2 regions of the Pseudarthrobacter sp. SSS035 genome follow, and region 2 is predicted to be linked to the other one. Evidence: predicted binding sites of a transcription regulator. Region 2 holds the regulator's gene; the other holds the start of a gene.
The links. The regulator Rex, encoded in region 2, represses fermentation and respiration genes when NADH is low (regulators of the CRP and FNR family bind a similar motif). The targets are predictions, from matches to a motif close to CTTGTGAANNNNTTCACAAG.
Positions count from the first base shown of each region.

Region 1: the regulator Rex is predicted to act here: its motif matches at 8,922-8,941, upstream of MUN23_RS18130 (glyceraldehyde-3-phosphate dehydrogenase).

Region 1 is NZ_CP096882.1:3,908,968-3,923,630, forward strand. It holds gene gndA (NADP-dependent phosphogluconate dehydrogenase) at 1-850, shown strand, start outside; gene MUN23_RS18085 (oxidoreductase) at 975-1,808, shown strand; gene epsC (serine O-acetyltransferase EpsC) at 1,825-2,409, opposite strand; gene cysK (cysteine synthase A) at 2,449-3,384, opposite strand; gene msrA (peptide-methionine (S)-S-oxide reductase MsrA) at 3,450-3,974, opposite strand; gene MUN23_RS18105 (Nif3-like dinuclear metal center hexameric protein) at 4,074-4,997, shown strand; gene MUN23_RS18110 (IS110 family transposase) at 5,385-6,491, opposite strand; gene MUN23_RS18115 (zinc ribbon domain-containing protein) at 6,868-7,623, shown strand; gene MUN23_RS18120 (YaaA family protein) at 7,684-8,448, opposite strand; RNA gene rnpB (RNase P RNA component class A) at 8,505-8,891, shown strand; gene MUN23_RS18130 (glyceraldehyde-3-phosphate dehydrogenase) at 9,160-10,638, shown strand; gene MUN23_RS18135 (hypothetical protein) at 10,716-10,919, shown strand; gene MUN23_RS18140 (HNH endonuclease family protein) at 11,045-11,842, shown strand; gene def (peptide deformylase) at 11,852-12,424, opposite strand; tRNA gene MUN23_RS18150 (tRNA-His) at 12,541-12,613, opposite strand; gene orn (oligoribonuclease) at 12,743-13,375, opposite strand; gene mptB (polyprenol phosphomannose-dependent alpha 1,6 mannosyltransferase MptB) at 13,537-14,663, shown strand, end outside.
Region 2 is NZ_CP096882.1:2,875,633-2,890,295, reverse strand. It holds gene MUN23_RS13325 (cytochrome c biogenesis protein ResB) at 1-19, opposite strand, end outside; gene MUN23_RS13320 (cytochrome c biogenesis CcdA family protein) at 19-774, opposite strand; gene MUN23_RS13315 (TlpA disulfide reductase family protein) at 790-1,425, opposite strand; gene MUN23_RS13310 (histidine phosphatase family protein) at 1,427-2,107, opposite strand; gene MUN23_RS13305 (YceI family protein) at 2,310-2,858, shown strand; gene MUN23_RS13300 (hypothetical protein) at 2,965-3,723, shown strand; gene MUN23_RS13295 (hypothetical protein) at 3,903-4,649, shown strand; gene MUN23_RS13290 (redox-sensing transcriptional repressor Rex) at 4,707-5,432, opposite strand; gene MUN23_RS13285 (glutaredoxin family protein) at 5,523-5,777, opposite strand; gene MUN23_RS13280 (HAD family phosphatase) at 5,927-6,745, shown strand; gene MUN23_RS13275 (30S ribosomal protein bS22) at 6,942-7,040, opposite strand; gene MUN23_RS13270 (helix-turn-helix domain-containing protein) at 7,197-7,409, opposite strand; gene MUN23_RS13265 (3-deoxy-7-phosphoheptulonate synthase) at 7,552-8,658, opposite strand; gene MUN23_RS13260 (acetylxylan esterase) at 8,912-9,913, opposite strand; gene MUN23_RS13255 (IS110 family transposase) at 10,017-11,087, opposite strand; gene MUN23_RS13250 (rhamnulokinase family protein) at 11,493-12,962, opposite strand; gene MUN23_RS13245 (bifunctional aldolase/short-chain dehydrogenase) at 12,959-14,663, opposite strand, start outside.

The sequences.
Region 1 (14,663 bases), 1.0 Mb from region 2:
CGGCGAAGCCTTCGACCTCCTCCGCTCCGGCGCCGGCATCGAACCCGCAGACCAGGCCAAGATCTTCGAAGAATGGAACAAGGGCGAGCTCGCCTCCTTCCTGATCGAAATCTCCGCCGAGGTCCTGGGCCACGTTGACACCCGCACCGGCAAGCCGTTCGTCGATGTTGTGGTGGATGCAGCAGGCCAGAAGGGCACCGGCCGCTGGACGGTCATCTCCGCGCTGGAGCTTGGTTCCCCGACATCGGGCATCGCCGAGTCGGTCTTCGCCCGCGCCCTGTCATCGCAGTCCGAACAGCGCAAGATCGCCCAGGAATTGCTCGCCGGTGAGGAAATCGCCGTCGACGTTCCGGACACCTTTGTTGAGGACGTCCGCCAGGCGCTGTACGCGTCCAAGCTGGTTTCCTACGCCCAGGGCCTGGACATGCTGACCTCGGCAGCCAAGGAATACGGCTGGGACCTCAAGCTGGACGAGATTGCTTCGCTGTGGCGCGGCGGCTGCATCATCCGTGCCGAGCTGCTCAAGGAAATCACCAACGCCTACGCCGCCGAGGACAAGCCGGCCAACCTGCTGTTCGCCCCGGCGTTCACGAAGGCCATCGCCGAGGTCCTGCCCGCATGGCGCCGCGTGGTCTCCACCGCCGTCCAGCTCGGCATCCCCGTGCCGGTCTTCTCCTCGTCGCTGGCCTACTACGACGGCCTGCGCCGCAAGCGTCTGCCGGCCGCAGTGATCCAGGGCCAGCGTGACCTCTTCGGCGCGCACACCTACGGCCGTGTTGACGCCGAGGGCACGTTCCACACCCTGTGGGGCGAGGACAAGTCCGAAATCGAAGCAGTGGACACGCACTGATCCCCATGCTCTGATTGCATCAAGCTGCAAGCCCTGCGGCCGGCACTTCCCGGATATTCTGGGAGCTGCCGGCCGTTGGCGTTTCCCGCAGCAGCCGCGGTGTCCGTCCATCCAAGGAGTCAGAATGCCCAAGCCAGTCGCATTTGTTACGGGAGCCTCCACGGGTATCGGCTTCGAGGCGGCGAAGAAGCTCAGCAGCCATGGCTTCATCGTCTACGCCGGCGCCCGCCGCGTGGACAGGATGGAGCCGCTGAAAGCGCTTGGCGTCCAGGTCCTGGCACTGGACGTGACGGACGACGATTCGATGCGTGCCGCCGTCGGCCGTGTCCTGGAAGAGCGCGGGCGGATAGACGTTCTGGTCAACAACGCCGGCTACGGCTCCTATGGGGCGCTGGAAGACGTGGATCTGGCCGAAGGCCGGCGCCAATTCGAAGTGAACGTCTTTGGCCTTGCCAGAATGACCCAGCTGGTCCTGCCGGCCATGCGGAGTGCGGGCCGGGGCAGGATCATCAACATCTCGTCCATCGGCGGAAAATTCTACGAACCCCTTGGTGCCTGGTACCACGCCACGAAGTTCGCCGTGGAGGGCATGAGCGATGCACTGCGGCTGGAACTCAAGCCGCACGGCATCGACGTCGCCATCATTGAACCGGCAAGTACGCTCAGCGAATGGGGCCGGATTTCCGCTGACGGGCTGCTGGCCAGCAGCGGCGAGGGGCCGTACGCTGCCCAGGCAAAGCACATGGCGGATGTCCTGGCGTCCACGGACAGGCCGGAAACGTCAACGCAGCCGGCGGTGATTGCTGCGGCTGTACTGCACGCGGCCACGGCCGCGCGTCCCCGGACCCGGTATCCGGTGGGCAGGGGAGCGGCAGCCATTCTGGGCCTGCGGCGCGTCCTGCCGGACCGGCTCTATGACGCGGTGGTCATGGCAGTCCTGAAGCGTGTTGCCGGGTAGAGGCTGCAGCGAAGGGTCAGATCCGGTATTCGATGTCGTACTCGGCTGGATCCACTGCGGGCTTGGTTTCGCGCTGGGCATCGCGGTGGCGCCACTTGGCAGGCACCCCGGTGACAATCGATTCCGGCGGCGCGTCCTTGACCACCACGGCGTTGGCGCCCACGGCGCTGTCCCGGCCGATGGTGATGGGTCCCAGGATCTTGGCCCCGGCACCGATGGTGACCCGGTCCTCAATGGTGGGGTGGCGCTTGACCTTGGCCAGGGAGCGGCCGCCCAACGTGACACCGTGGTAGATCATCACGTCTTCGCCGATTTCGGCGGTCTCGCCGATGACCACACCCATGCCGTGGTCGATAAAGAAGCGCCGGCCGATCGTGGCGCCGGGATGGATCTCGATTCCGGTCAGGAAGCGGCCCAGCTGCGACACCAGTCGCGCCGGGAACCGCAGCCCCGGGGTCTGCCACATGCGGTGCGTCAGCCGGTGGATCCAGATGGCGTGCAGCCCAGAATAGGCGAAAAAATTCTCAAAAGAACCTCGAGCCGCCGGGTCGTGTGACCGGGCGGCGTCGAGGTCTTCCTTCAGTCTTGCGAAAAAGCCCACAAAGTTCTTTCTACAGGAAACGGGGCGACAACGGACTGATCAGCCGCGGATGTCGTCATAGAGCACGGTGGAGATGTAACGCTCACCGAAGTCGCAGACAACCGCCACGATCAGCTTGCCGGCGTTCTCCGGACGCTTGGCCAGTTCCAGGGCACCCCAGACGATGGCGCCGGAGGAGATGCCGCCGAGGATGCCTTCCTTGACGCCGAGTTCACGGGCGACGCGGACGGAATCCTCCAGGGTGGCGTCCAGGACTTCGTCGTAGACGTTGGTGTCCAGGATTTCCGGGATGAAGTTCGCACCGATGCCCTGGATCTTGTGCGGCCCGGGAGCGCCGCCGTTCAGGATGGCGGAGTCCTTCGGCTCGATGGCCACAATCTGGACGTCAGGATTGCGTTCCTTCAGGACCTGGCCGACGCCGGTGACGGTGCCGCCGGTGCCGATGCCGGCGACGAAGATGTCCACCTTGCCGTCGGTGTCGGACCAGATTTCCTCGGCGGTGGTGGTGCGGTGGATCTCAGGGTTGGCCTCGTTGGCGAACTGCTGGGCCCAGATGGAGTTCTCCGTGTTGGCAACGATTTCCTGGGCCTTTTCCACGGCGCCGCGCATGCCCTCGGAACCCGGGGTCAGCACAATCTCGGCACCGAACGCCCGCAGCATAACGCGGCGTTCGGTGGACATGGTCTCGGGCATGGTCAGGATGACCTTGTAGCCGCGGGCAGCGCCCACCATGGCCAGGGCGATGCCGGTGTTGCCGGAGGTGCCTTCAACAATGGTGCCGCCGGGCTTGAGGGCGCCGGACTTCTCGGCGGCGTCAACGATGGCTACGCCGATGCGGTCCTTGACGCTGTTGGCCGGGTTGTAGAACTCCAGCTTGACCGCCACAGTGGCGCCCAGGCCCTCGGTGAGCCGGTTCAGGCGGACCAGCGGAGTGCCGCCGACCAGCTGCGTTACATCGTCATAGATCCGTGCCATGTAGATATGCCTATCTCTCAAGAGTGAATGCTGAGGTCAGCCTAACGATGGCTGAGCGGCCGCTGCTAAGCATTAAGCCATGCAGAGTAATATTTCCTGGCCTTCGCGAGCTTCGGATTGATGATCACCTGGCAGTAGCCCTGCTCGGGATACTTGGCGTAATAGTCCTGGTGGACGTCTTCCGCCACATGGAACCGTGGCAGCCGGCTGACCTCGGTCACAATCGGGTGCGACCACAGGGCCTGGTTCCGTTCGATGGCTTCCTCGAAGAGAATCTTCTCCTCGGTGTTCTCATAGAACATGGACGAGCGGTACTGCGTGCCCACGTCGTAGCCCTGGCGGTTGAGCGTGGTGGGATCGTGCAGCGCGAAGAACATGTCCAGGATGACCTCGGGCGGGATGACGGACTCGTCGAAAGTGACCGCCACGACCTCAGCATGGCCCGTGGTCCCGCCGCAGACGGAGTAGTAGTCAGGCCGGGGGTCATGGCCACCCGTGTAGCCGGAAATCACCGAGGAGACTCCCTTGGTTTTCTGGTAGACAGCATCAAGGCACCAGAAGCAGCCCCCGCCAAGAACAAAAGTTTTCATGACCTCTTCAATGGTTGAGCGCGCCGGATGATTCCCTGACCACCCTACGAGACTTTGAAAGATGCCGGGCAAACGGCCCGATGGGGTAAAACTGAGACTATGGAATCTGCAGACACCGGCGTTACAGATGCGGACAAGCACGACGACGGCACCCTTACCGGGGAGGACGCTGCAGCGGATGGTCCGGCTGCTCCCACGCTGGGCCAGGTTCTGCTGGCGGTCGAGGAACTCTGGCCCGAGTCGCTGGCCGAAAACTGGGACGAAGTAGGGCTCGTGGCCGGCCACCCGTCAGCGCCCGTGACCAGGGTGATGTTCGCCGTTGATCCCACGCTCACGGTGATCGAGGAAGCCGTGGAATGGGGTGCCGAGCTCCTGATCACCCACCACCCGCTGCTCCTCAAAGGCGTCACGTCCGTGGCCGCCACCACCGCCAAGGGGCAGGCCATCCACCGTCTCATCGAGTCTGGCACCGCGCTCCTGACCGTCCACACCAACGGTGATTCCGCCGTCGGGGGCGTTTCCGACGTCCTGGCTGATGCGCTGGGACTGGAGGGCGTCGTCCCGCTGACCGTTGCCGCGAACGGCCTGCCCGAGGAAGGCATCGGACGCGTGGGTGATCTGGCGGACGTGATGAGCCTGGGCGATTTCGCAGCCAGGGTGTTCGGCATCCTGCCGTCGGTGGCCGGGGGAGTCCGCGTGTCCGGGGATAAGGATGGGCTGGTGCGGCGCATAGCCGTGTGCGGCGGGGCGGGGGATTCCCTGTTCAACGAGGTGCGGGCCAACAATGCCGACGTCTATGTCACCGCCGACCTCCGGCACCATCCGGCGTCCGAAGCCCGCGAAGCGGCAGTGAACGGCCGGCCGTACCTGATTGACGTTTCGCACTTCGCCAGCGAATGGCTCTGGCTGCCTGCCGCGGCGTCGGCACTGGGCAATGTGCTCGCCGATCAGGGCCACGACGTCGAGATCCAGGTAAGCACCACCAACAGCGATCCGTGGGACTTCATTCTGACTCCTGGCTAAGCCTGGCGTGCGAAGTCCGTCGCCGGGCCCACACCGAGCGCAGCGAGGTTTGGGAGCCGGTGGGGACGTAGCGAGGCAGGGGAGCACGCCAGGCGCTGATATGTAGGTCCGGTTGTCAAGGGGCAGAGGTGAGCGGCTCCAGGCTTTTGGTTCCGGGGGCCGCTCATCGTGTGCCGGCAGGTCGTGGTCTGGGTGCTGGCGAGTCTTTCTCGACTGCAGTGTCAGGCTGACATTCGCGGGTTGGTTACCGCATGACGATTTGTTCGGCTGGAGCTTATCGGTGTCTAGAATCGAGCGGCGACGGTTTGAACCCGTCTGCTCATAGCGCGATCTCGAGTTAGTTCCGTGTGCTGCCGCGGCATCTCACCACGTTCCGGGGGCACGTCTTCAGGCCGCGTTCATGCGTTCTCCCTGTTGAAGCGGGGCGGCCAGTGACCAGCACCAGCCCGCGAGTTCGCGGGCGATCGCGGTGTTGGCCTTGACCGGCATTTTGTGCCGTTCATCGAAGTGTTCCCACTTGCGGTGGAGCCGGTGGTTTCCTTCGAGGGCGCGGATCCGGGTTGCCGGGGCGACGAGATCGAGCTGGCGGATCAGCCGTTCGCCAGGCCGGGTGTACGGGCGCCGGTGCTGCCAGGCGGCCTCGATGAGGAGCTTGCGGGCATAGGTGTTCCCGGCCTTCGTGATCGGGCCCTGGTGCCGGGACTGGCCCGAGGACTCCTCACTGGGCACGAGCCCGAGGTAGGAGCCTATAGACGAACCGGTGAAGCGGGTCCAGTCCCCGATCTCCACGGCCAACCCGAACGCGGTCGTGACCTTGATGCCACGCAGGCACATCAATGCGTTGATCACTGGGCCGTAGCGGCATGCAGCGGCCGTGGTGGCCACCTGTTTGTCGATGCGTTTCAGGTGCCCGGCGAGGAGTTCGGCCTGCTCGACATCGGCCTCGTAGGTGAACTGCAGCGCCGGTTCCTCAAAGTGTTGACGGTGCAGCCAGAGGCTGTGTTCCTTCGTCCATCTGGTGTCCTTGGGGTAGCGGATGCCGTGGCGCAGCAGGATCGCGTTCACGTGCTGGCGGGCGTGCGCCAGGTCCTTGGCCGTGCCCGAACGCAACCGGGACAGGTCCCGGAGCGCTTCTTCCTCCGGGGCCGGGATCCGCACCTCGGTGACCGAGCCGACCGCGAGCATCTCAGTCAACACCCGGGCATCCCGCCGGTCGGTCTTGACCCGATCACCCGGTGCGCGAAGCAGTTTCGAGGACGCCGCAATCACGCAGTTGATGCCCGCCGCGCGCAGGTACCGGGCCAGGACGAACCCGGTCGGTCCCGATTCGTAGACGACCTTGACGGGCGGGGCGAACCGGCGGACCCACTCCAGCACCATGGCAGGGTCAGCGGGCATCGTGTGGTTGCTGATTTCCCCGGTGGCCGGGTTCAGTGCATGGCCCACAACGTTGACCGCGTGAACATCCAGCCCGATGAAAGTATGCTCAAACATAAGCCGGGACCTCCCAAACTTCACATGTGGCACTACCATTGCACCCCCGCGGAGCCGTCAGGCCAAGGGAGCTTGTCAATGGCAACCCACGGACCCCTGTGAAACAGAAGGCCCCGGCCCCCACCAGCCTTGAATCCCACTCTCTCCCTGCCCGTCCGGGACGCAGAACATGACCGCCGGGAATCAGGCCCCGCAGCGCCACCCACCCCCACAGACGACGCGACCTACACTCAAGCCGGCGCTGCGGGGCCGCCCGGCGATAATGGCCGACCCCGGACGGGCGGAACCTGCACCCTTCACTTCATATCGTCTAGAGTCTATACAGCGCCGATACGGTGCCCGGCTTCGGCCGGATTGGATTTAGCGGAGGTAAATAGTGGCCAAGGCAGCACCGGCGGAACAGTTGAAGTTGCTCGAACTGCAGGGGCTGGACGCAAAACTCAGGTCCCTGTCCAACCGCCGCCGCGCCCTGGAAACCGATCCCCGGATCGAGGACCTGCAATCTGCCCTGTCCGTCGCCAACGGTGAACTCGGCTCCGCCAAGATGGCCGTCCATGACGCCGAAGCCGAGCTGAAGCGCGCCGAGGCCGACGTCGAACAGGTCGCCTCCCGCATCGAACGGGACGAAACCCGGCTCAACAGCGGAACGGGGCTGTCAAAGGACCTCGTGGCCCTGCAAAAGGACATTGCCTCCCTCAACAAGCGCCGCTCCGACCTTGAAGACGTGGAGCTGGAAGTCCTGGAACGCCTCGATTCGCTGCGCGAGCGTCAGGCTGCCCAGCAGCTCATCGTGGACAACGTCCAGGGTTCGTTCGGCGGCATCCGCGCCGAACTCGATGCAGCCCTGGCCGAAGTGGCTGCTGAAGCGACCGTTGTCCGCGGCAAGCGTGCCGAATTCGCAGAGGGACTCGACGCCGGCATGCTGGCTGTCTACGAAAAGACGCTGGCCAAGCGGGGAGTGGGCGCCGCCCGGTTGTTCCACGGAACCTCCGAGGCCTCCGGAATGAAGCTGAGCCCCGGAGACCTCGCCGAGATCAAGGCCGCCGCCGAAGACGACATTGTGTTCTGCCCGGATTCGGGTGCCATCCTGGTGCGCTCCGCCGAGTGGAACACGCCCGCCCCAACTGCCTAGCAGTCCAAGTAGGTCGCAGCAGATGTCGTTACGGGCGCCCATAACGACATCTGCTGCTACCTAGTTGGGAAGGATGATGTTCAGGGCGTGCGGTTTCCGCGCTGAACCGTCAACCAACTCCGCGTCCCATTTCTCGCGTGTGGCCTTCAGCAGCTGTACCGGGGTCTGCGGGGCGTTGCCGCGGCGGGCAAGCAGGTGCCGTGCCAGCTCGCCGCGAGTGTGCTTGGCGAAGTGGCTGACCACCTTGCGTACACCGTTGACCTCGGTGAATACGTTGACAGCCACCGTCTGATCCGGCGGCGGTGCCCATGCCACGGCATACGTGCTGGAGCGACAGTCCACGAGCAGGTGCCCGGACACGGACTCCGCGAGGGCTTCCGAAATCTGCGGCTTCCAGAACGAGGCGAGGCGGCCGACGTCGGGCAGTGCCGTTCCCATCGACAGCCGGTAGGCGGGCACACTGTCGGCGAAGCGGATGGCACCCCACAGGGCCGAGATCACCAGCACCGAAACATCGGCCTTCCGGCGCTGCGCCGGGGTCAGCGTTCTGTAGCCGAGTGCGTCGTACAGAACGCCAGAATAGATCTGGTGCGCAGGTGCCGCCGGTTCGGCGTGGAGCCGGGTGTTGCGTTCGACGTCGTCCTGCAGCGATGCGCCGACGCCCAGCAGCGCGAGGGCATCCTCATGCGCACTCACCGTCCCCAGCGCCTCCAGGACCTTGGCCCGGTAGGTGTTGAGTTCCGGAAAGCTCAGTGACGGCCAGTCGACGGCGGACCCGCGGACTGCGGGGGTTTTGCCTTCGGAGGGGGGAAGCAGAATCAGCACCGTACGATCCTACCGGCGACGGCGGTGCCCCCTTCCGGCGGTAGACTGGCTGCGGATGGGTTGACCAGGCGGCCGCGCGTCACGCAAGTGGCTCGAGGAACGTCCGGGCTCCGCAGGGCAGGGTGGTGGGTAACGCCCACTCGGGGTAACCCGCAGGCCAGTGCCACAGAGAACAGACCGCCTGCGTCTTCCGGCAACGGAGGCTCAGCAGGTAAGGGTGAAACGGTGGTGTAAGAGACCACCAGCTTCCCGGGTGACCGGGAAGGCTAGGTAAACCCCACCCGGAGCAAGGCCAGACAGGACACGTTTGAGGGCTGCCCGCCCGAGTGTCCGGGTAGGCCGCTGGAGGGCGTCGGCAACGGCGTCCGTAGATGGATGGCCGCTACTCCCGCGCTGGTAACGGCACGGGAGCACAGAACCCGGCGTATCGGTCAACCCATCCAACACCACCCGCCGGGCACGGACCTGCCCCGCATGTGAGTGATTTCACGCCGGTTGCGGCGGTCCGCGGTGTTGCTCCAGCCTAGAATAGAGAGCGAACGTAGAAGTTCTGCCGCCGGGTCTGCGTTCGCAGCCGGTGGCTTTTCTTTACGCTTCTCCACGGCACCCGGGATGGACCGCATCCTGCCGGTGCCAGAGCCCCTGGACAACATCAGGTGGCCGCCAACCGCGTACGACGACGTATGCGGCTGAACCGAGGAAGGTAGTTCTGTGAGCCAGACGTCAGATTCTTGTCTTGATACGTGGATGGGCCGGGAGGCTCTCGCCGAGGCCATGATTCCGGTGATTGGCCGGCTGTACCGCGAAAACAACGTGGTGACCAGCATTCACGGCCGCAGCCTGATCAACAAGTCCACCATGAACATCCTCAAGGCGCACCGTTTCGCCCGCCGCATGAGCAACACCGAGCTCCTGCTCGAAGAGACCGCACCGCTGCTGAACATCCTGGCTCAGCTGGAACTTGGTGCGGCGGCCATCGACGTCGCCCGCCTGGCAGAGAAGTTCAAGGCAGAAGGCGACGGCGCCACCCTGGAAGAGTTCCTCCGCACCGAGCTTGCCGAGGTAGTGGGCAAGCGCGGCGGCGATGACCGCACCAGCACCGACGTTGTGCTGTACGGCTTTGGCCGGATCGGCCGCCTCCTGGCGCGCCTCCTCATCGAAAAGGCAGGCGGCGGCCACGGCCTGCGCCTGCGCGCCATCGTGGTGCGCCGCGGCTCGGACAAGGACCTCACCAAGCGCGCCAGCCTGCTGCGCCGCGACTCCGTCCACGGCTCCTTCGAGGGAACCATCCGTGTGGACGAAGACGCCAACACCATCACCGCGAACGGTGTCCAGGTCCAGGTCATCTACTCGGAGAACCCCGCCACGATCGACTACACCGCCTACGGCATCAAGGATGCGCTCGTTGTGGACAACACCGGCCGCTGGCGCGACGCTGAGGGCCTGTCCCAGCACCTGCAGAGCAAGGGTGTTGCCCGTGTTCTCCTCACCGCACCGGGCAAAGGCGCGTTGAAGAACATCGTGCACGGCATCAACCACGGCAGCATCGAGGATACGGACCAGATCGTGTCCGCAGCGTCCTGCACCACGAACGCCATCACCCCGGTCTTGAAGGCCATCAACGACAAGTTCGGTGTGGTCCACGGCCACGTGGAGACGGTCCACTCCTTCACTAACGACCAGAACCTGATCGATAACTTCCACAAGGGCGACCGCCGGGGCCGCTCCGCCGCGCTGAACATGGTCATCACGGAAACCGGAGCGGCCACCGCTGTGGCGAAGGCCCTGCCCGAACTGCTGGGCAAGCTCACGGGCAGTTCCATCCGGGTCCCCACGCCGGACGTTTCGCTGGCGATCCTGAACCTGAGCCTGGAAAACGGAACCACCAAGGATGAGGTGAACGATTACCTGCGCCAGATGTCCTTGCATTCGGACCTGCGCAAGCAGATCGACTACATCGATTCGCCGGAGGTTGTTTCCACGGACTTCGTCGGCTCACGCCGTGCCGGCATCGTGGACGGTCTCGCCACGATCTCCAATGACAAGAATGTCATCCTCTACGTCTGGTACGACAACGAGTTCGGCTACAGCTGCCAGGTAGTCCGGGTCATGGAAGAGATGGCCGGCGTCAACCCGCCGTCCTTCCCCGCCAAGGAAGCCGCTGCTGCCTTGGCCGCAATCGCCGTCTAGGCCGTTTGCGGGTTGGCTGCCCGATATTCCCGGCTGATTCGCTGGAATCAGCCGGGAATCGGGACCACACTGGTGGCATGGATAACGAGACTCTCCACGAGACCACCCTTGAACACGCCCTCGACGTCGCCAAGGCCAACCACAAAGAAGCCATCAGGCTCCTGGAGCAGGCCCGCGCGTCCCGGGCTTCCGGCGACGTCGGCGACCACCGCGTGCGCCAGCTCGAAGGGCTCCTCAAGGTTGCCGAAGAAGACCTGCGCCGCGTAGCCCGGGAGCAGTAGCCGGCCATAGCAGTAGGCGGATCACCCGGGCCACTCGTCCTCCCCATTGTGGATAACCGCATGGGTGTCAGTGGGGTGGCCTAGGCTCTTCTGGTGCATTACATTTCCGGAAGAGCCGGTTGCCCATGACCGTCAGCTGGCGTGCCTACCGCCGTGCCCGCCGCCGCTCGAGACAGGCCTGGGCTCTGGTGGCGGTGCTGGCCCTGTCTGCAGTGGGCTCCGCGGGGTGGTTTTTCACCGCGGGCCAGTTCGCTGCGGCAGAACCGGCAATCGCCGGGCCCCGCGAGGCGCCTGTTTTCGACGGGACCTGGATGAAGCCCGTGATCCCGGTGCACGCTGTACCGCAGGGGAGTGCCCTGACCGCCCTCGAGCGGCTTTCCGTCAAGGGACGGGCTCCCACGGACAATTACCAGCGGGAGGCCTTCGGCCAGGCCTGGCTGGACGTGGACCGGAACGGCTGCGACACCCGCAATGACATCCTCCGCCGGGACCTCACCGCTGTGGGTTTCACGGAGGGTTCCAAATGCAAGGTAGTGTCAGGGTCCATCCATGAGCCGTACACGGGCAAACGCATGGAGTTCCGGCGTGGCCCGGAAAGCAGCAAGGAAATCCAGATCGATCACGTCGTGGCGCTCAGTGACGCGTGGCAGAAAGGCGCTCAGGGGCTGACCCCGCAGCAGCGCCAGAGCCTGGCCAACGATCCGATAAACCTCATCGCCGCAGACGGTCCTGCAAATCAGCAGAAGAGCGCAAGCGACGCCGCCACCTGGCTGCCGAAGAACAAGAACATCCGCTGCCATTACGTGGCCCGCCAGATCTCGGTGAAGGCATCCTATGGACTGTGCGTCACGCAGCCGGAGAAGGATGCGATGAAGCGCGTCCTGGACTCCTGCCCGGAGCAGCCAACCATTACGGCGAGGTAATGCGTCGGCTCAGTGGCCGAACGGGTCCGGATCCACGCCGGGCATCCACGTCAGGCCGGGCACACCCCAGCCGCTCTTCTTGGCCAGTTTCATGGCCTTCCGTGCATAGCGGTCCATCAGCCGGTTGACGTAGAGCTTTCCGTCGAGGTGGTCGTATTCGTGCTGGATCACCCGGGCGAACCAGCCGGTCGCTTCGAACTCCACCGGCTGCCCATGGCCGTCAAATCCTTCCACCCGCGCCCACTCCGCACGCTTGAGCGGGTATGCGCCGCCGGGGAAGGAGAGGCAGCCCTCTTCCTCTTCCTCGGGGTCCGGCAGCGCGCCAGAGATCTTGGACAGGGTCAGTACCGGGTTTACCAGGACCCCGATGGGCGGAGCGCCGTCGTCATTGGCGTACTTGTACACAAAGATTCTTTTGCCCACACCAACCTGCGGCGCCGCCAGGCCCACGCCGTTGGCAGCCTCGTTGGTTTCAAACATGTCCGCGATCAGCGTGCGCAGTTCGTCGTCGAAAACCTCCACCTCGGCGGCGCGGCGGTGCAGCACCGGTTCACCCCAGACGGTGATTGGCAGAACTGTCATGTCAGGCGGCCCTTCGTGCGTGCGGCGTGGCGCCGGCGGTTATGCAAAAAAATGGAGGCCGTACCGGATATCCGGTACGGCCTCCAAATGGACGGCTTTTACTGCCGCCCTATGAGGGTGAGCTACGGGGGTTGAACCCGCGACCTCCTGGACCACAACCAGGCGCTCTGCCAACTGAGCTAAGCCCACCATGTGCCCCACAGATTTCCCGGTGGTCCGGTGCTCTGGAAAGGCAACTCAAATAGCTTACCTGCTGTTTGAGGGTGCTTGCGCCACTTTTGGGGTTTTTGCGAAAATTTCCGCCAAACGTGGCGCAGATTACTCTTTCGGAATACCTGCTGTGCCCGGCGAGGCAGTGATGCGCTGGGCGACTTCGCGGGCCGTGGCGCTGTCAGGCCCCGGAGCCGGAACGAAAACCGCCTCGCGGTAGTAGCGGAGCTCGTCGATGGAATCCTGGATGTCACCCAGGGCGCGGTGGCCGCCCTTCTTGGCGGGGGACTGGAAGTAAGCCCGGGCGAACCAGCGGCGGGAAAGTTCCTTAATGGTGCTCACGTCGATCACGCGGTAATGCAGGTGCTCCACAACGGCCGGCATGTCGCGGGACAGGAAGACGCGGTCGGTCCCCACGGAGTTGCCGCCCAGCGGTGCCTTGCGCGGGTCCGGCACCCACTTTTCGATGTATTCCATCACGGCGGCTTCGGCCTCGGCCATGGTCTTGCCGTGCGGCAGTTCCTTGAGCAGCCCGGACCGGGTGTGCATGTCCCTCACGAAGTCGTTCATCTGGGCGAGGGCAGCGTCCTCGGGCTTGATCACCACGTCCACACCGTCGCCGAGAATGTTGAGCTCTGAGTCCGTCACCAGCGCCGCCACCTCGATCAGGGCGTCGTTCTTGATGTCCAGGCCGGTCATTTCGCAGTCGATCCAGACGATGCGTTCGTTAGATATAGGCACCGGACCAGCCTACCGTTTAGCTCCGGCGCAACCGTCCGATGCTAGGATTTCGGGTACATGGGGCGAGGATTTTGCCGCTGTGCAGTGTCTGCGCGGCCCGGGCGGCCACCGCCGCCCGCGGGACTGAAGCGCCGAGTGTAAAGAGATTGGACGATCCTGAGATGACGGCGCCTGTGCCTGCAACGGGGGAGATGGCGGCCAGCGTGATCCCCGAGCCCGCTGCGGCAGAAGTGGATAACGCCAGGTCCCCCATCCTTGCCGGTCTTGTCGGCTCGGTCCTGATGGTGTTCGGATCCCTCGGCGTCGGCTGGCTGGCCCCCGTTTCCGAACTCCGCCGCGTACCGATCTTTATCTGGATGCGGACGGAGGCCATCGGCGTTGCCCTGGCCATCGTGCTGGTTGCGGTAGGCGGCATGCTCCTGGTCCGCTCCTGGCTGAGGCTCGGCCAGCGGGTCCGCGTATGGGGGCCGGCGGCGCGAAAGGCAACGCTGCAGGCCATCGCAGCATGGGGCCTGCCGTTGATGTTCACCGTCCCGCTCTTCAGCCGCGACGTGTACGCCTACATTGGTCAGGGCAGGCTGATGGTGGAGGGGTTCAACCCCTACGAGAACGGCATTTCGGCGTTGTCCAACTATTTCCAGCTTGGCGCCGACAAACAGTGGACTGAAGCTCCCGTGCCGTACGGCCAGCTGTTTCTGTGGATCGAGCAGTTTGTGGTCTGGTCCACCAACGTCCAGCCCGAGGCCAGCGTGATGCTTTTCAGGCTCGTGGCGCTGTTTGGTGTGGTCCTCTGTGTCATCTACGTGCCCAAGCTGGCCGAGCTTCACGGCGTCAATCCGCACCGCGCCTTGTGGCTCACCGCGGCCAACCCCCTGTTCCTCACCAACTTCATCGCCAGCGTCCACAACGATGCCCTCATGATCGGGTTGGCCCTTGCCGGGCTGTACTACGCGGCCACCAGGCGCGTGGTGCTGGGCATAGTCCTCGTGACCCTTTCCATCGCCGTCAAGCCCATCACCATCGTTTTCCTGCCGTTCATCGGCCTGATCTGGGCAGGCAAGAACGCCGGCTGGCCGCGGAAATTCCTGTTCTGGGGACTGACCGGAGGGCTGAGCCTGGCCATTCTGTACGGCCTGAGCCTCGTCAACGGGTTCGGCTTCGGCTGGATCAATGGGCTGTCCGCCCCTGGCAGCCTCTTCATTTGGTACGCGCCGGTGGGCTTGGTGGGGCTGATGGTCGCTTCCGTGTCGAACGCCTTCGGCCTCGACGGGTGGACGCTCGCCGACTG
Region 2 (14,663 bases):
CTTTCACGCGCTCGCTCATCAGATCGGCAACTTCACATCGGTTTGGAACCAGTACTGCAACTCGGTGACCCAGGTGCCCCAGACGCCGCTGGCCATCAGCAGGCCCAGCACCACCAGGATCCCGCCGCCGATCCGCTGGATGGCCAGGCGGTGCGTGCGGAAGAAGGACATCACGCCCATGCCGCGCCGCACTGCCAGGGCGATCAGCAGGAACGGGATGCCCAGGCCCAGGCTGTAGACAAATGCCAGTAAGGCACCCTTGGCTGCGGAGGAACCGCCGGACAGGCTCAGGAGCTGGACGGCAGAGTAGGTGGGCCCGATGCACGGGGCCCAGCCCAGGCCGAACGTGAGGCCCAGCAACGGCGCGCCCCACAGGCCGGCCGGCGGCTTGGCATGGATCTTCGCATCACGCTGCAGCCAGCCGAAACCGCCCATAAATACCACGCCCATGAGGATGACCAGGAGCCCCAGCAGCTGGGTGATCCAGGCATTCTGCGAGCCGGTGATCAGGGTGCCGAGCTGGCCGAACGCGCCGCCCAGAAGCACGAAAATCACCGAGAACCCCAGCACAAAAAGCCCGATGCCCGCCAGCATCCGGCCGCGCTTCTGCTTCTCCAGGTCCACGCCGCTCAAGCCGGTGACGTAGCCCAGGTAGCCGGGCACCAGGGGCAGCACGCACGGCGACAGGAAGGACACCAGACCGGCGAGCAGCGCCACCGGGATGGCAAGCAGGAGCGAGCCGTTCAGGATGGTTTCGGCGAAAGGGCTGTTCACGGTCCGGGGCCGCCGCTACTCTGCCACGGCGGCGGTGATGAGGGCTTTGAGGGTGCCCTTCTGGATTTCGCCCAGCACGCGGGAGGCAACGCGGCCCTGCTTGTCCAGGACAAGAGTGGTGGGGACCGCACCCGGCGGGACCAGCCCGGAGACGGCCAGGAGCACGCCGCCGTTCTTGTCGTCGAAGCTGGGGTAGGTCAGGTTGAAGGTCTTGTCGAAGGCCTCTGCGGTGCCTTTTTCATCGCGGAGGTTGACGCCAAAGAACTGCACGCCCTGGTCCTTGAAGTCCTGGTGCAGCTCTTCCAAGATGGGTGCTTCAACGCGGCAGGGTGCGCAGGCGGCGAACCAGAAGTTCAGGACGGTCACCTTGCCCTGGAAGTCCGCTGGGGCTATCTGGGTGCCGTTGAACAGCGTGCCGTTAATCGCGACGGCGGCCTTGCGGTCCGCCGCGGTGAACTCGGTCACCGAGCCGTCCCCGGCCACGTAGTTCTTGTTGTCGCCGGCCTTGGCCTGCTTGGCGAGGGCGTCTTCCTGCGCACAGGCGGACAGCCCCAGGGTCAGGGCGGTCAGGGCGGCGCCGCCGGCCGCGAGAACGGCACGGCGGGACGCCGTGCCTGAAATTGCGCGGGATGTTGCGCGAGGGTCAGCCATGTCAGGCTCCGGGGGTGCTGGCGGCACCGGGAAGAAGTACGGCAGCGGGCTCACTGTACTCAACGCGCAGGAGCGAGCCGTCGTCGTCGAACACCAGGGAGGTGATGGACGTCAGCGTGCACTCGCGTTTGCGCGGGTCATGCCACAGCGGCCTGCCTTCGGCGCTGAGGCGGGTGGCCCAGATGGGGAGCTGGTGGCTGACCATGATGGCTTCCGGGCCGCCGGTTCCGTAGTCGCCGGCGGCCAGTTCGATGGCCCGGAGCCGGGCGTCCTCAACAGCTGACATAACGCGCGCGGCCTGCGCCTTGTACGGTTCGCCCCAGGACGGCCGGAACGGGTTGACCAGGTGGGGCCAGTGCTTGGGCTTCCGGAGCTCGGCCTTGGTGACCTTCATGCCCTGGAAGTAGTTTTCCGCTTCAATGATGCGGCTGTCCGTGTGGAGTTCCAGACCAAGCGCCTCTGCCGTGGGGGCCGCTGTTTCCTGCGCCCTGACCAGCGGCGACGCCGCAAGATAGACGATCCTGGCCCCGCGCGCGGCACGTTCGGCGAAGTGTTCGGCGAGCATCTGCGCCATTTCCCGGCCTAGCTCGGAGAGGTGGAATTCGGGCAGCCTGCCGTACAGAACGCGGTCAGGATTGTGGACCTCGCCGTGGCGGAGCAGATGGACAGTGGATTGGGGCATGTTTACCAGTTTCTCAAAGATGGCGTGCGATCCGAAATCTTCTACATCCAGTAGAACTCAAATTTTTGGAAAAATGTTCCGGAACCGGGAACAAAACATGCAAACGCATGTTTATACTGGATGCAGCGGATAGTTGATGATTCAACAGATGAAGCGTCAAGCTATCCGGAAGCACCACCCGACAAACCCAAGGAGAAACACCATGGCTCTTCCCGCAGACGTCACCACCGGCACCTGGACCCTCGACAACTCGCACAGCGAGATCGCCTTCACCGTCCGGCACGCAGGCATCAGCAAGGTCCGCGGCCAGTTCAAGGATGCCGCGGCAACCCTGGACCTCGCCGACAACGTGGCCGATTCCAAGATCAGCGCCACCATCCAGACCGCCAGCTTCGACTCCGGCGATGTCAACCGCGACGGCCACGTCCGCGGCGAAGACTTCTTCGACGTCGAGACCTTCCCGGAAATCTCCTTTGTCTCCAACGGCCTCGTGGCCAAGGGCAACAGCTACGAGCTGACCGGGGACCTCACTATCAAGGGCGTCACCCGCGCCGTTGCCCTCGAGACCGAGTTCAACGGCGTGGCCGTGGACCCGTTCGGCCTGACCCGCGCCGGCGTCTCCGCCGAAACCACCATCAGCCGCAAGGACTTCGGCCTGACCTGGAACGCTGTCCTGGAAGCCGGCGGCGTGCTGGTCAGCGATAAGGTTGCCGTCAATCTGGAGCTCGCGTTCATCGCGCCCGCAGCCTAGCTTTTCTCCCGAAGCACCCCGGCCGCCACTTCCCCGGAATCTGGCGGCCGGGGCGCTTTGTTTAATCCCCTAGATACAGGCGGACACGCGGTCTACAGTGAGACCCATGAGCAACAGTGAAGTACCGCAGCCACAGCAGCCCCAGCAGCCCGGCGCCCAGCCGCCCGGCGCCCAGCCGCCTATCTCTCAGCCGCCTGTCACTAACGTTCCCCCTGCCGGCAGTGTTCCGCCGGCGGGCTACCAGCCGCCGCAGGCCTACCCGCAGCCGGGCCCGACTTATCCCCAGCCGGGACAGGCCTACCCGCAGCCCGGCCAGCCATACAACCAGCCCGGCCAGCCATACAACCAGCCGGGCCAGCCGGGCGGCTTCCGCTTTGAGATGCCAACCGACGGCCCCCGCAACTTCAACGACGTTATGCCCAAGGCCGGGTTCTCCGGCATGTTCAGCGTGACCGGGCTGCCCACCGAGCTCAAGGTCTCGTACTGGATCTGGCTCATCGGCGGCATGCTGGGTGTGTTGGGCGGCCTGTTCGGAGGGCTTGTCACCCTTGCAATGTTCACCGTGGCGCCCGGATTGGCTGCGGTGATCCTCCTTCTGGTCCTGGTGGCACTGGCCCTGGCGGCGGCCCAGATTGTCCTGGTCCTGAAGATGAAGGAGGGCAAGGAATGGGCAAGACTTGCGCTCACCATCGTGGCCGGCGTTTCGCTGGTGCTCGCCGTGCTTGGCGGCAGCGTGGGCGGCGGCGGCATGGGCCAAGGCATCGGCAACAACTGGCTGGGCTTCCTCATCAGCGCCGCGGCAACGGTGCTCATGTGGCTGCCGAACTCGCAGGCCTGGTTCAACTCCGTCAAGGGCCGCGCGTAGACCGGATCCAGTAGAAACACAGTCTTGCGCAACCCCGCTGAGTTCTGTGGGAATACCTCTCCGGAATGATCCCCCGCGGCACGCGCCGGGGGTACGGTGGGAACTAAGCCGTACTGGGGGCAGGCCAGTTGGACTGCACCCAGCAGCCGAACTGACATCCGACCTGCAAAGGACCGCTCATGAGCACGCCCGTCCCGCCTCCCGTCCCGAACGAGCCCGAGCCCGGCAACCAGCCGCCGGCGCCGCAGTACGGGCAAAACGCCCCGCAGTATGGCCAGCAGACTCCCCCGGCGCCGCAGTACGGGCAGAACGCCCCGCAGTATGGGCAGAACACCCCGCCGCAGTTCGGCCAGCCCACACCTCCGCCCTATGGCCAGCAGCCGTACGGACAGTCCCCCTACGCGCAGTACCCGTCCGAACAGCCGCAGGCCGCGGGATCCAACGGGATTCCCCAGCTGGTCAACATCTCGTTCTGGCTGCTGATCGGCGCGGGTGCTGTGTATGTCATCAGCCTGCTGATGGGCATTGGCATGCTCGATGACCCGGCGATGCGCCGCGCCTTCGAAGACGCCATGCGCAGCGGTGGCGCTACCGGCACGGAGTTTGCCTTCGACGATTTCAAGGGTGTCCTCGCCGGATCGCTCGTGGTCTTCGCCATCATCGGCGCTGGGTTGTACGCGCTGGTGGCGTTCTTCGTCCGAAAGGGCAAGAACTGGGCCCGCATCCTCGGCACCGTTTTCGCGGCACTGTCCATTTTCGGCCTCTTCGGACCACCGAGCCTCGGAACCGTGGGGACGCTGGCCGGGATCGCAGCTATCGTGCTGCTCTACCTGCCGGCCGCGGCCCCGTACTTCCGCAAGCAGCAGCCGTTCGCTAACCCGTACGGCGCCCCGGGCACCACGCCTGGCAACCCCTACGGGCAGTAGTACCAACGAGCCGCATCCACACCCTAACGGGCGTGGGCCCCATCAGCCGCCGACGAACTAGGCGGTCTGGTCTGGGGTCTGCGCCCGTTGTGCGTGATAGGCGAGGATCTGCAGTTCAGTGGCCATATCCACCTTGCGGAGGTTGACGCCCTCGGGGACCTGCAGCATAACGGGGGCGAAGCTCAGGATGCTGTGGACACCCGCCGCCACCACGCGGTCGCACACGGCCTGCGCCACGTGGGCCGGAAGTGCCAGGACCACCATGTTGGCGCCCGTCCGCTGCAACACGGCCTCCATGTCCGCAGCGTCGCTGACGCGCAGCCAGCCCACCTCATTGCCCACCACCATCTGGTCGGCGTCGAAAATTGCCACGACGTCAAACCCGCGGGACTCGAAGCCGCCGTAACGGGCCAGGGCCTTGCCGAGGTTACCCGCGCCAACAATGGCGACCTTCCAGTCATGGGTCAGCCCCAGGGCCGCGGAGATGTGACGGCTCAGGTACTGCACTTCGTAGCCCACTCCGCGCGTGCCGTAGGAACCCACATAGGAAAGGTCCTTGCGCAGGGTTGACGAGCTCACTCCTGACGCTTCCGCCAGCGATTCCGAAGATACCCGTTCGATGCCGTCGGACAGCAGCGTGTTAAGGGCGCGCAGGTAGATGGTCAGCCGGGCCACTGCTGCGGGCGGTATTTGCTTGGTGGACTCGGCGCCATGGACGGGCTGTGTACTGTGGCCAGCCTCTGCACCTTGGACAGCATGGGGAGATGAATCCAGTGAAGTCACTATCCCCTCCATTCCATCGCGTCGTGACTCCACTCTAGAGCCCCGCCGCTGGTGCCAACAAAGCCGGTGTCATTCTGCGTGGCCGCTTTCCTATTGGGCCATGGCGCGTTTGAGGACGCGCTCCAGCCGGGCTTCGTCGATCTTCCAGAAATCGCGTTGGATTCCATCCACCAGGACTACGGGGATTTCCTCCGCGTACCGCTCACGCAGTTCCGGCAGCTCGTCCACCTGCTGTTCCGTCCACCCGAGTCCCAGCGATGCAGTAACGCGTCCGACGGCGTCGCGCGCCCCTGCACACAGGTGACAGTCTGCTTTGGTGATGAGGACTACCTCGGGTTTTGCCATGCATTAACCGTATCGCCCTTCAGGGCAGAGAGCAGGGCAGAGGACTGCGGCCGACGGCGAGGCGTACGGCGACGCGGGTATCCGGGCGAGCGCTGGCACTCGTGCTGCACTGAAATCCTGGTCACCGAGTATTGACTAGACTCGTGGACATGCCCGAGGAGAAGTACGTCGCTGTGGTGACCCAGCCGGATGCGTTGATGCAGACCGGCGAAGCCGCCTTCTTCGACGTCGATAACACCCTCATGAGGGGCGCCAGCCTCTTCCATGTTGCCCGCAAGATGCACCAACGCGGCGCCTTCACCCTGACGCAGGCCGCGGGGTTCGCGTGGAAGCAGTTCAAATTTGTGGCGCGCGGCGAGAACATGGACGATGTCCACGCTGTCCGCGACTCCGCCCTCACCCTCGCCGAAGGCATCACCGTGGAGGACGTCAAGGCCCTGGGCGAAGAGGTCTACGACGAAATGATCGCGTCCAGGATCTGGCCCGGCGCCAAGGCACTGGCGCAGCAGCACCTGCGCGTGGGCCGGCGGGTCTGGCTGGTTACCGCAACCCCCATCGAGGTTGCCGCGGTCATTTCCACCAGGCTCGGCCTGACCGGAGCCTTGGGCACCGTGGGCGAGGTTGCCGACGGCATGTACACCGGCCGGCTGGTGGGCGACATCCTGCACGGTTCCGCCAAGGCAGTGGCAGTGCAGGCCCTGGCCCACGCCGAAGACCTGGACCTCAAGCGGTGCTGGGCCTACAGCGACTCATACAACGACATCCCGCTGCTGACCCTGGTGGGGCACCCGGTAGCCATCAACCCCGATGCCAGGCTCCGCCGCCACGCGCGGGACAACAACTGGCCGGTCTACGACTTCCGTTCCGGCCGCCGCGCCGCCACCCTGGGGCTCAAGGCAGCAACGGCCGGCGGCGTAATTTACGGACTTTGGAAAGGCTTCGCCCGCATCCGCGGCCCCCGGGCGTAGAAGGCACTGCCCGCCAGCTGCTGCGCCTCGCGTAGGAGCGCATCGCGGCCGAACGCGGGACGAAGGTCGCTCAGCGACCGTAGGAGCGCCTTTCGGACGTGTCTAAGCGACGGCGAGGCACAGCCGCTGGCACCAGACACAAAAAAATGCCCGCTGCCGGGAAGGCAACGGGCATTTCACGCTTGTCGAAGTATCTCTACTTCTTATTGCGGCGCTGGTGACGGGTCTTACGAAGCAACTTGCGGTGCTTCTTCTTGGCCATACGCTTGCGACGCTTCTTAATAACTGAACCCACGAAAGTTCCTCACAAACTAGATGCAGTACCTGTCTGATGGAAATGGTCCGTGGACAGAGCTACAGACTGAAACAACTGACAGATTCTTACAATGACGTAAAACGTTCCTTAACAGGGTACCGCTTCTTGGCGATGCCCACTGACCGCAGGTAATGCTCAGGCGGTTTCGGAGTGCCCGTCCACCACAGCACCCTTGAGGTACTGCTCGACGGCGCTCTCCGGCACCCGGTACGACCGGCCGAAACGCACCGCAGGCATTTCGCCTGAGTGGACCAGCCGATAGACGGTCATTTTGGAGACGCGCATGACCTCGGCCACTTCGGCCACGGTCAGGAACTTCGCGTTCGAGAAGTTCTGTTCTGCGGACATTTCCCTATTCCTTTGCTGATGGATGACGACAGTACCCCAGCTTTGATTCATATGCGGTGTGCCGATGCTGAGCCATCCACCAACCATGTGTTAGATACTCTAGAGGTTCATGGGGCTGTAGTGAAAGTCATCCGGGCAATCATTAAGCGGTCCGGCGCTTCCGGGCGGACGCCGCGAGCTGATCGAGGACCGAAACGGAGACGTCCCAATCCATGCACGCGTCCGTGACACTCTGCCCGTAGACCAGTTCCGCCCGGCCCGCCGCATGCTCGCCGACATCAAGGTTCTGGGCACCGCCCACCAGGAAGCTCTCCAGCATGACACCCGCGATGGCCTGAGCCGCCTCGCCGCCGTCCTCCAGCTGTGCGCCGATTTCCAGCGCCACTTCCGCCTGCCGGTGGTGGCTCTTGCCGCTGTTGGCGTGGCTGGCGTCCACGATCAGCCGGGGGTTGAGCCCCTTGCCGGCCAGCTTGGCGGAGGCGCTTTCGACGTCGGCCGCTGAGTAGTTGGGCCCCTTCCGTCCACCGCGGAGGATGACGTGGGTGTCCGGGTTCCCGGCGGTGGCCACCAGCGCGGCCCGGCCGTCGCCGTCGATCCCCAGGAATGCCTGGGCGGCAGCGGCGGCGCCGCACGCGTCGAGCGCTACCTGGAGGTCGCCGTCGGTCCCGTTCTTGAAGCCGATGGGCATGGAGAGACCGGAGGCAAGCTGGCGGTGGATCTGGCTCTCGGTGGTGCGCGCCCCGATGGCTCCCCACGAGATGAGGTCCGCCATGTACTGGGGGCTGATGGGTTCCAGGAATTCGGTGGCGGTGGGCAGCCCCAGCGCGGTGACCTGCTGCAGGAATTCCCTGGCGGTCCGGAGCCCGGTGACCATGTCATGGCTGCCGTCCAGGCGAGGATCGTTGATCAGGCCCTTCCAGCCCACCGTCGTGCGGGGCTTTTCGAAGTACGTGCGCATCACGATCAGGAGGTCGTCACGGTGCTTCTCGGCCTGGCTGACCAGCCGGCGGGCGTATTCCAGCCCAGCCTTGGGGTCGTGGATGGAGCAGGGGCCCACGATGACCAGCAGCCTGTCGTCCACGCCGTCCATGATGGCCCGCACTTCGTCGCGTCCACGCTCGACGACGTCCGTCACCCGGGCGTCCATGGGCAGCTCGGCGATGAGCTCCTGGGGCGAGGGCAGCGACGTGAATTCGCTGACGCGCAGATTGGACGTGGATTTCGAGGGAATGGCTGTCGCGGTGCTCATGTTCGGGTCCTGTTCCAGATAGGAAAGCGGGCCCAGATCAGAACCCGCCGGAGAAATGGCGAAGGGCAGAGAATGATCTCTGCCCTGTTGGCTCTGAAGGAAGATGGATGCGTGTCAGTTAGACGCGGGCTCCTCCAGAGCCAACGAAAAATACGCATACCAACGGTTTGTCATAGGCAAACCATAACCGCGCGCTGCGACCGCCGCAAAATCACGGCCGTCACACATGGAAATCCGGGGCGGGCGCCTTGTTTCAGCCCAGGAGCTCGCGGAGGTACTGCAGTTGCCTGATCCAGTGGTGCTCCTGGCCGCCCTCGTGGTTGTTGAACCGGTAGACCTCGATGTCCTTTTGTGCCGAGGAGTCGCTGCCGTAGGCATTGAAGCTGGCGAACACGGTGGAGGGCGGGCAGACATCGTCCATCTGCGCCACCGAGTACAGGGCCGGTACGGTGGCCGCCCGGGCGAGGTTGACGCCGTCGAAATAGTTCAGGACCGCCAGCATCGGCTCGTACCGGTCACGGTGCCTGCCCAGGAACGCCGCGATTTCCGGATAGGGGCCGCGGGCCGCGATGTCTATGGACCTGGGAAAGTCCTGCAGGAAGGGGACGTCGGGCAGCGCGGCGATGACGCCGTCGAGCCTTCCCGCCACCAGCCCGGCAACCGCCACCGCAATGCCGCCGCCCTGGCTGATCCCGGCCACGACAACGCGCGCAGGATCGACCTCCGGGTGGGACTGCGCCGCTTCCACCGCGCGGAACGCGTCCACGTATACGCGGCGGTAGTAGTAGTCCTCGCGGCTGTTGGCGCCCCTGGTCATGAGCCCCGCGTAGGCCACCTCGCCCGCAGACGGGTGGGGATCCGCCGTCTCGCCGAGGATCCCGCCGTAACCCTGGCCGCGGGTGTCCATGATGAACTGCGCATAGCCGGCCTGCGCCCATTTTGTGTCCTGGTTGACCAGCCCGCGGCCGCCCGAGTAACCGATGTACTGCACGACGACGGGCAGCCGGGTTCCGGCGCGCCGGTTCGCCGGGAGGTGCAGCCAGCCCTTGATGGGTGCACCTCCGTAGCCGGCGAACGTGACGTCGAAGGTGTCGACGACCGACAGGTAGTTCTCAACCGGCTCGAATGTTGCGTTGAGCGGGAACGTCCGGGCCTCGTCGAGGGTGACGTCCCAAAAGTCCTGCAGGTCGGCGGGCGGCGTGACCCTCGAGGTGTAGCTGCGGAGCTGGTCAAGGGGAAGGTCGAAGAGGGGCATACTGCTGTCCGGTCCTGTCTCGTCGGGTTGCTTTCGGAGATCCTACGTCACACAAGCCGCGTAGGGGCACCCGGCCTGACTCGAAAGGATCCTTCTATGGTTGTCAAGCGTGGCCGGGGTCTGGGTTTGCGGCGTTGAGTATTCGGTAGATCCGTCGGGCGAGATAGCGTTTCAGGCACCGGCGGATCTCCTTTTTTGTTCGTCCTTCGGCTTGGCGTTTCTGGACGTAGTCGATGGTGGCGGGCTCGAAGGTCATCCGGCTCAGGGCGATGATGTGCAGGGCTTTGTTCAGGGTTCTGTCGCCGCCGCGGTTGAGTCTGTGCCGGACGGTGTTCCCTGACGAGGCGTGGATAGGGCTGGCTCCGGCCAGGGACGCGAAGGCGGCCTCGGAATGGACGCGTCCCCGGTGGGACCAGACGCTCAGGCAGATGGCGGCCGTGACGGGACCGATCCCGGTCTCCTTGAGGAGGGGTGCGGCTTCGCTGATTTCGACCAGTCCGGTGATTTGGTCGTTGTTGGTTTTGATGTCCGCGTCGAGTTCGGTGATGTGTTTGGCCAGCCGGACTGCTTCGGCGCGGGCAACGGACTGAGCCAGCGGTTCTTCCCGGGCCCGCCAGCGGGAGGCTTCGGTGATCTGGGTTCCGGTCAAGGGTTTGCGCGCATCCAGGCCAAGGTCGTTGACCCGGAGCAGGGCGGTCAACGCGTTCACGCCCCGGGTACGGTCGGTGGTCATGGATTCCCGTGCGGTGACCAGGATCCGCAGGGCAGCTCGGACTCCTTCGTTCAGCCGTGGCTGGCGCAGTTGCTGCTCATCCAGGGGCAGGACGGCTGCGGCGATCCGGTGCGCGTCGAGCGGATCTGATTTGCCGACCCCGTGATGGGCTCGGGCATCCATGCGTGCGGCTTCGGCGACCGTGTAGCCGGCGGCGCCGACGGAACCGGCCAGCAGAGCGCCGTAGGAAGCAGCACCCTCGATCACCCACAAGGTCGCCAGATCAGCGCCGGTGCGGCGCGCGACCCAGGCGATTGCGCGGGTAATGCCGGCCCCGGTGGTGGGGAAGTCCCGGGTGGCGGTCAGCTCACCGGTGTTGCCGGTGATGATGGCGTAGACATGGTTCTTGGCGTGCGTATCGACGCCGACGACAAAAGGGCGGGAATGAGCAACGATAGTCATAGCGGTTCTGGCACCTTCCTCTATTCGCGGATATGGTCAGGGCCGCGCACGGCCGGTACCAGTCCGGGTAGAGGTCACTTCGGAACAACACTGTGACGAGCCACGCCCCCAAAGAGGCGGACAACCTTCTGATCAAGTTACCGAGGTGGGCCGGGTGGTACCGGCCGCCACCCCCGCGGATGGACAGATCCATTCAAAGACACCCCTTGCAGGGCCAAACACTTGATGAGTCACATCCACGGGGCTGAACGGCCAATACCCACTCTGCCAGCCAGTCCCAGACCAGCCACTAAAATCCTCACAGACACTTGGGGCCTCCACCCTTCAGGCGTGAACCGGCAGCTAATAACCTCAAATCCGCAACTTGAGGTCATTAGCTGCCTGTTCGCGCGGGCTGGTGGGGGCTTACAGGCGGGAGAGCTGCGGCGTGAACGTCTGCAGCTCGTGCGATGACACCACCAGCCGGCGCAGTTCCGCGAGCCCGCCGCTGACGTGCCCGGCAGCACGGGCCTGCACCAGGACATTCCCGACGGCGGTGGCTTCTACGGGGCCTGCCACCACTTTCTTGCCGGTGGTGTCGGCCGTGAGCTGGCAGAGGAGCCCGTTCTGGGAGCCGCCGCCAACGACATGGACCACGTCCACGCTGCGGTCCGCCAGGCGTTCGGCGTCCGCGATGGCCCGCGCGTAGCCGGTGGCGAGGCTGTCCATGATGCACCGCGTAATGGCCGCCGGGTCATCAGGCAGGAGGCCCCCGGTGTGGCGGACCGTGGCGCGGATGCGGTGGGGCATGTTGTCCGGGGCGATGAACGCGGAATCGTCCGGATTGATCTGCGGGCCGCCCGGGGGCAGCGCCGCTGCGGCGTCGAGCAGATCAGTGAGTTCCGGGGTGAAGCCTTCGGCGGCCCAGGTCCGCTGGCATTCGCTGAGCAGCCACAGCCCGCCCATGTTGCGCAGGTAGCGGATGGTGCCGTCCACGCCGCGTTCGTTGGTGAAGTTCGCTTCCCGGCTGGCCTCGGTCAGGACCGGATAGCTCAGTTCCAGCCCCACCAGGGACCACGTGCCGGAGGAGATATAGGCAAAGTTCTCCTCCTGCGCTGGGACGGCGGCGACGGCGGAGGCCGTGTCGTGCGAGCCGACGGCCACCACCTTGGTGCCGGCCGGCAGTCCCACCCTGGACGCGATCTCCGGCAGCAGCGTGCCCACCGTTTCGCCGGGCTCGATCAGCGGCGGGAATGAGTCTTTCCGCAGGCCCAGAGCGCTGAGGAACTCGGTGGCCCACTCCCCCGCGACGGCGTCATACAGGCCTGTGGTGGAGGCGTTGGTGGATTCCGTGCGCCGCTGTCCTGTCAGGAAGAAGGCGATGAGGTCCGGGATGAGCAGCGCCTGCAGACCGTCCAGGTCCCGCTCGGTGGCCAGCTGGTACAGGGTGTTGAACTGCAGGAACTGCAGCCCCGTGGTGCCGTAGAGCCGGGCAGGGTCCAGTTTCCGGTGCACGGCCGCGACGGCGGCGCGGCTCCGGTCATCACGGTAGCTGTACGGCTGGGCCGTCAGTTCGCCCGCGGTGTTGACCAGGCCGTAGTCCACCGCCCAGGTGTCGATCCCGATGCTGGTGATGGTCTCGTCCTGCAGCGCCGCCACGGTGCCGGCGGCAGTGAGTCCCTTCAGCACCTCGGCGAACAGGGCGTCGAAATCCCAGCGGAGGCCGCCGTCGAACTCCACCACACCGTTGGGGAAACGGTGCACGGTTTCCAGCTCCACGCTGGAATCCCTGACCCGGCCCAGGATGACCCGGCCGGAGGAGGCGCCGACGTCGACGGCGGCGAACACCGTACCGCCGTCGACACCGCCCTGTGCATGGGATGCGGTGGCGTTCATCGCAGGAAGGCTGCGGCCACCCCGGCGTCCACGGGGATGTGGAGGCCGGTGGTGTGGGACAGTTCGTTGCTGGTCAGGACCGCGGCGGCGTTGGCCACGTGCTCGGGCAGGACTTCGCGCTTGAGCAGCGTGCGCTGGGCGTAGTACTTGCCCAGTTCCTGCTCGTCCACACCGTAGACGGCGGCGCGCTTGGCGCCCCAGCCGCCGGCGAAGATACCGGAGCCGCGGACCACGCCGTCGGGGTTGATGCCGTTGACGCGGATGCCGTGCTCGCCGAGCTCGGCCGCGAGAAGCCGGACCTGGTGCGCCTGGTCGGCCTTGGTGGCCGAGTAGGCGATGTTGTTCGGGCCCGCGAACACGGAGTTCTTGGAGGAGATGTAGATGATGTCCCCGCCCATGTCCTGGCCGATCATGACCTTCGCCGCGGCCTTGGAGACCAGGAAGGAACCCTTGGCCATCACGTTGTGCTGGAGGTCCCAGTCCTTTTCGGTGGTTTCCAGCAGCGGCTTGGAGATGGACAAGCCGGCGTTGTTGACCACCAGGTCCAGTCCGCCGAACGCCAGCACCGCTTCCTGGATCGCGGCCGCGATCTGTGCTTCATCGGTCACGTCTGCCTGGACACCGATGGCGACGTCCGCGCCGCCGAGCTCTGCGGCGACGGCCTGGGCGTTCTCCAGGTTCAGGTCGGCAATGACTACGCAGGCGCCCTCGGACGCCAACCGGGTGGCGATCGCCTTGCCGATGCCCGACGCCGCGCCGGTGACCAGCGCGATGCGGGAGGCGTGGGACTTCGGCTTGGGCAGGCGGGCGAGCTTGGCTTCCTCCAGCGACCAGTATTCGATGCGGAACTTCTCGGATTCCTCGATCGGGGCGTAGGTGGAGATCGCCTCGGCGCCGCGCATCACGTTGATCGCGTTGAGATAGAACTCGCCGGCAACACGGGCGGTCTGCTTGTTCGCGCCGTACGAGAACATGCCCACGCCCGGGACCAGGACGATGGCCGGGTCCGCGCCGCGCAGTGCCGGTGAATCAGCAACCGCATGGCGGTCGTAGTACGCCTGGTAATCCTCGCGGTAAACGGCGTGGAGTTCCTTCAGCCGGGCCACCGAGTCCTCGATGGAGGCATCGGCAGGCAGGTCCAGGATCAGCGGCTTGACCTTGGTGCGCAGGAAGTGGTCCGGGCAGGACGTGCCGAGCGCGCCGAGGCGCGGGTGTTCGGCGGCTTCCAAGAAATCAAGCACGACGGCGTCATCACTGAAGTGCCCCAGCTGCGGTTTGTCCGTGGATGCCAGGCCGCGGATCACCGGGGCGAGTGCGGCGGCCTTCGCTTTCCTTTCAGCTTCGGGGAGAGCGCCGTAACCGGCCAGTTGCGCTCCGAAGGGTTCGGCCTTGCCGTTCTCTTCGATGAACTTCTCGGCCTGTTCAATGATCCACAGCGAGTTCTGCTCGGCTTCTTCGCTGGTGGCGCCCCAGGCGGTGATGCCGTGCCCGCCGAGGATGGTGCCGATGGCCTGCGGGTTGGCGTCCTTGATCGCGGCGATGTCCAGGCCAAGCTGGAAACCGGGACGGCGCCACGGAACCCAGAGAACTTTGTCGCCGAAGACCTTGGTGGTCAGGGCCTCGCCGTCCACGGCGGTGGCAATCGCGATGCCGGAGTCCGGGTGCAGGTGGTCCACGTGCGCGGCGTCCACCAAGCCATGC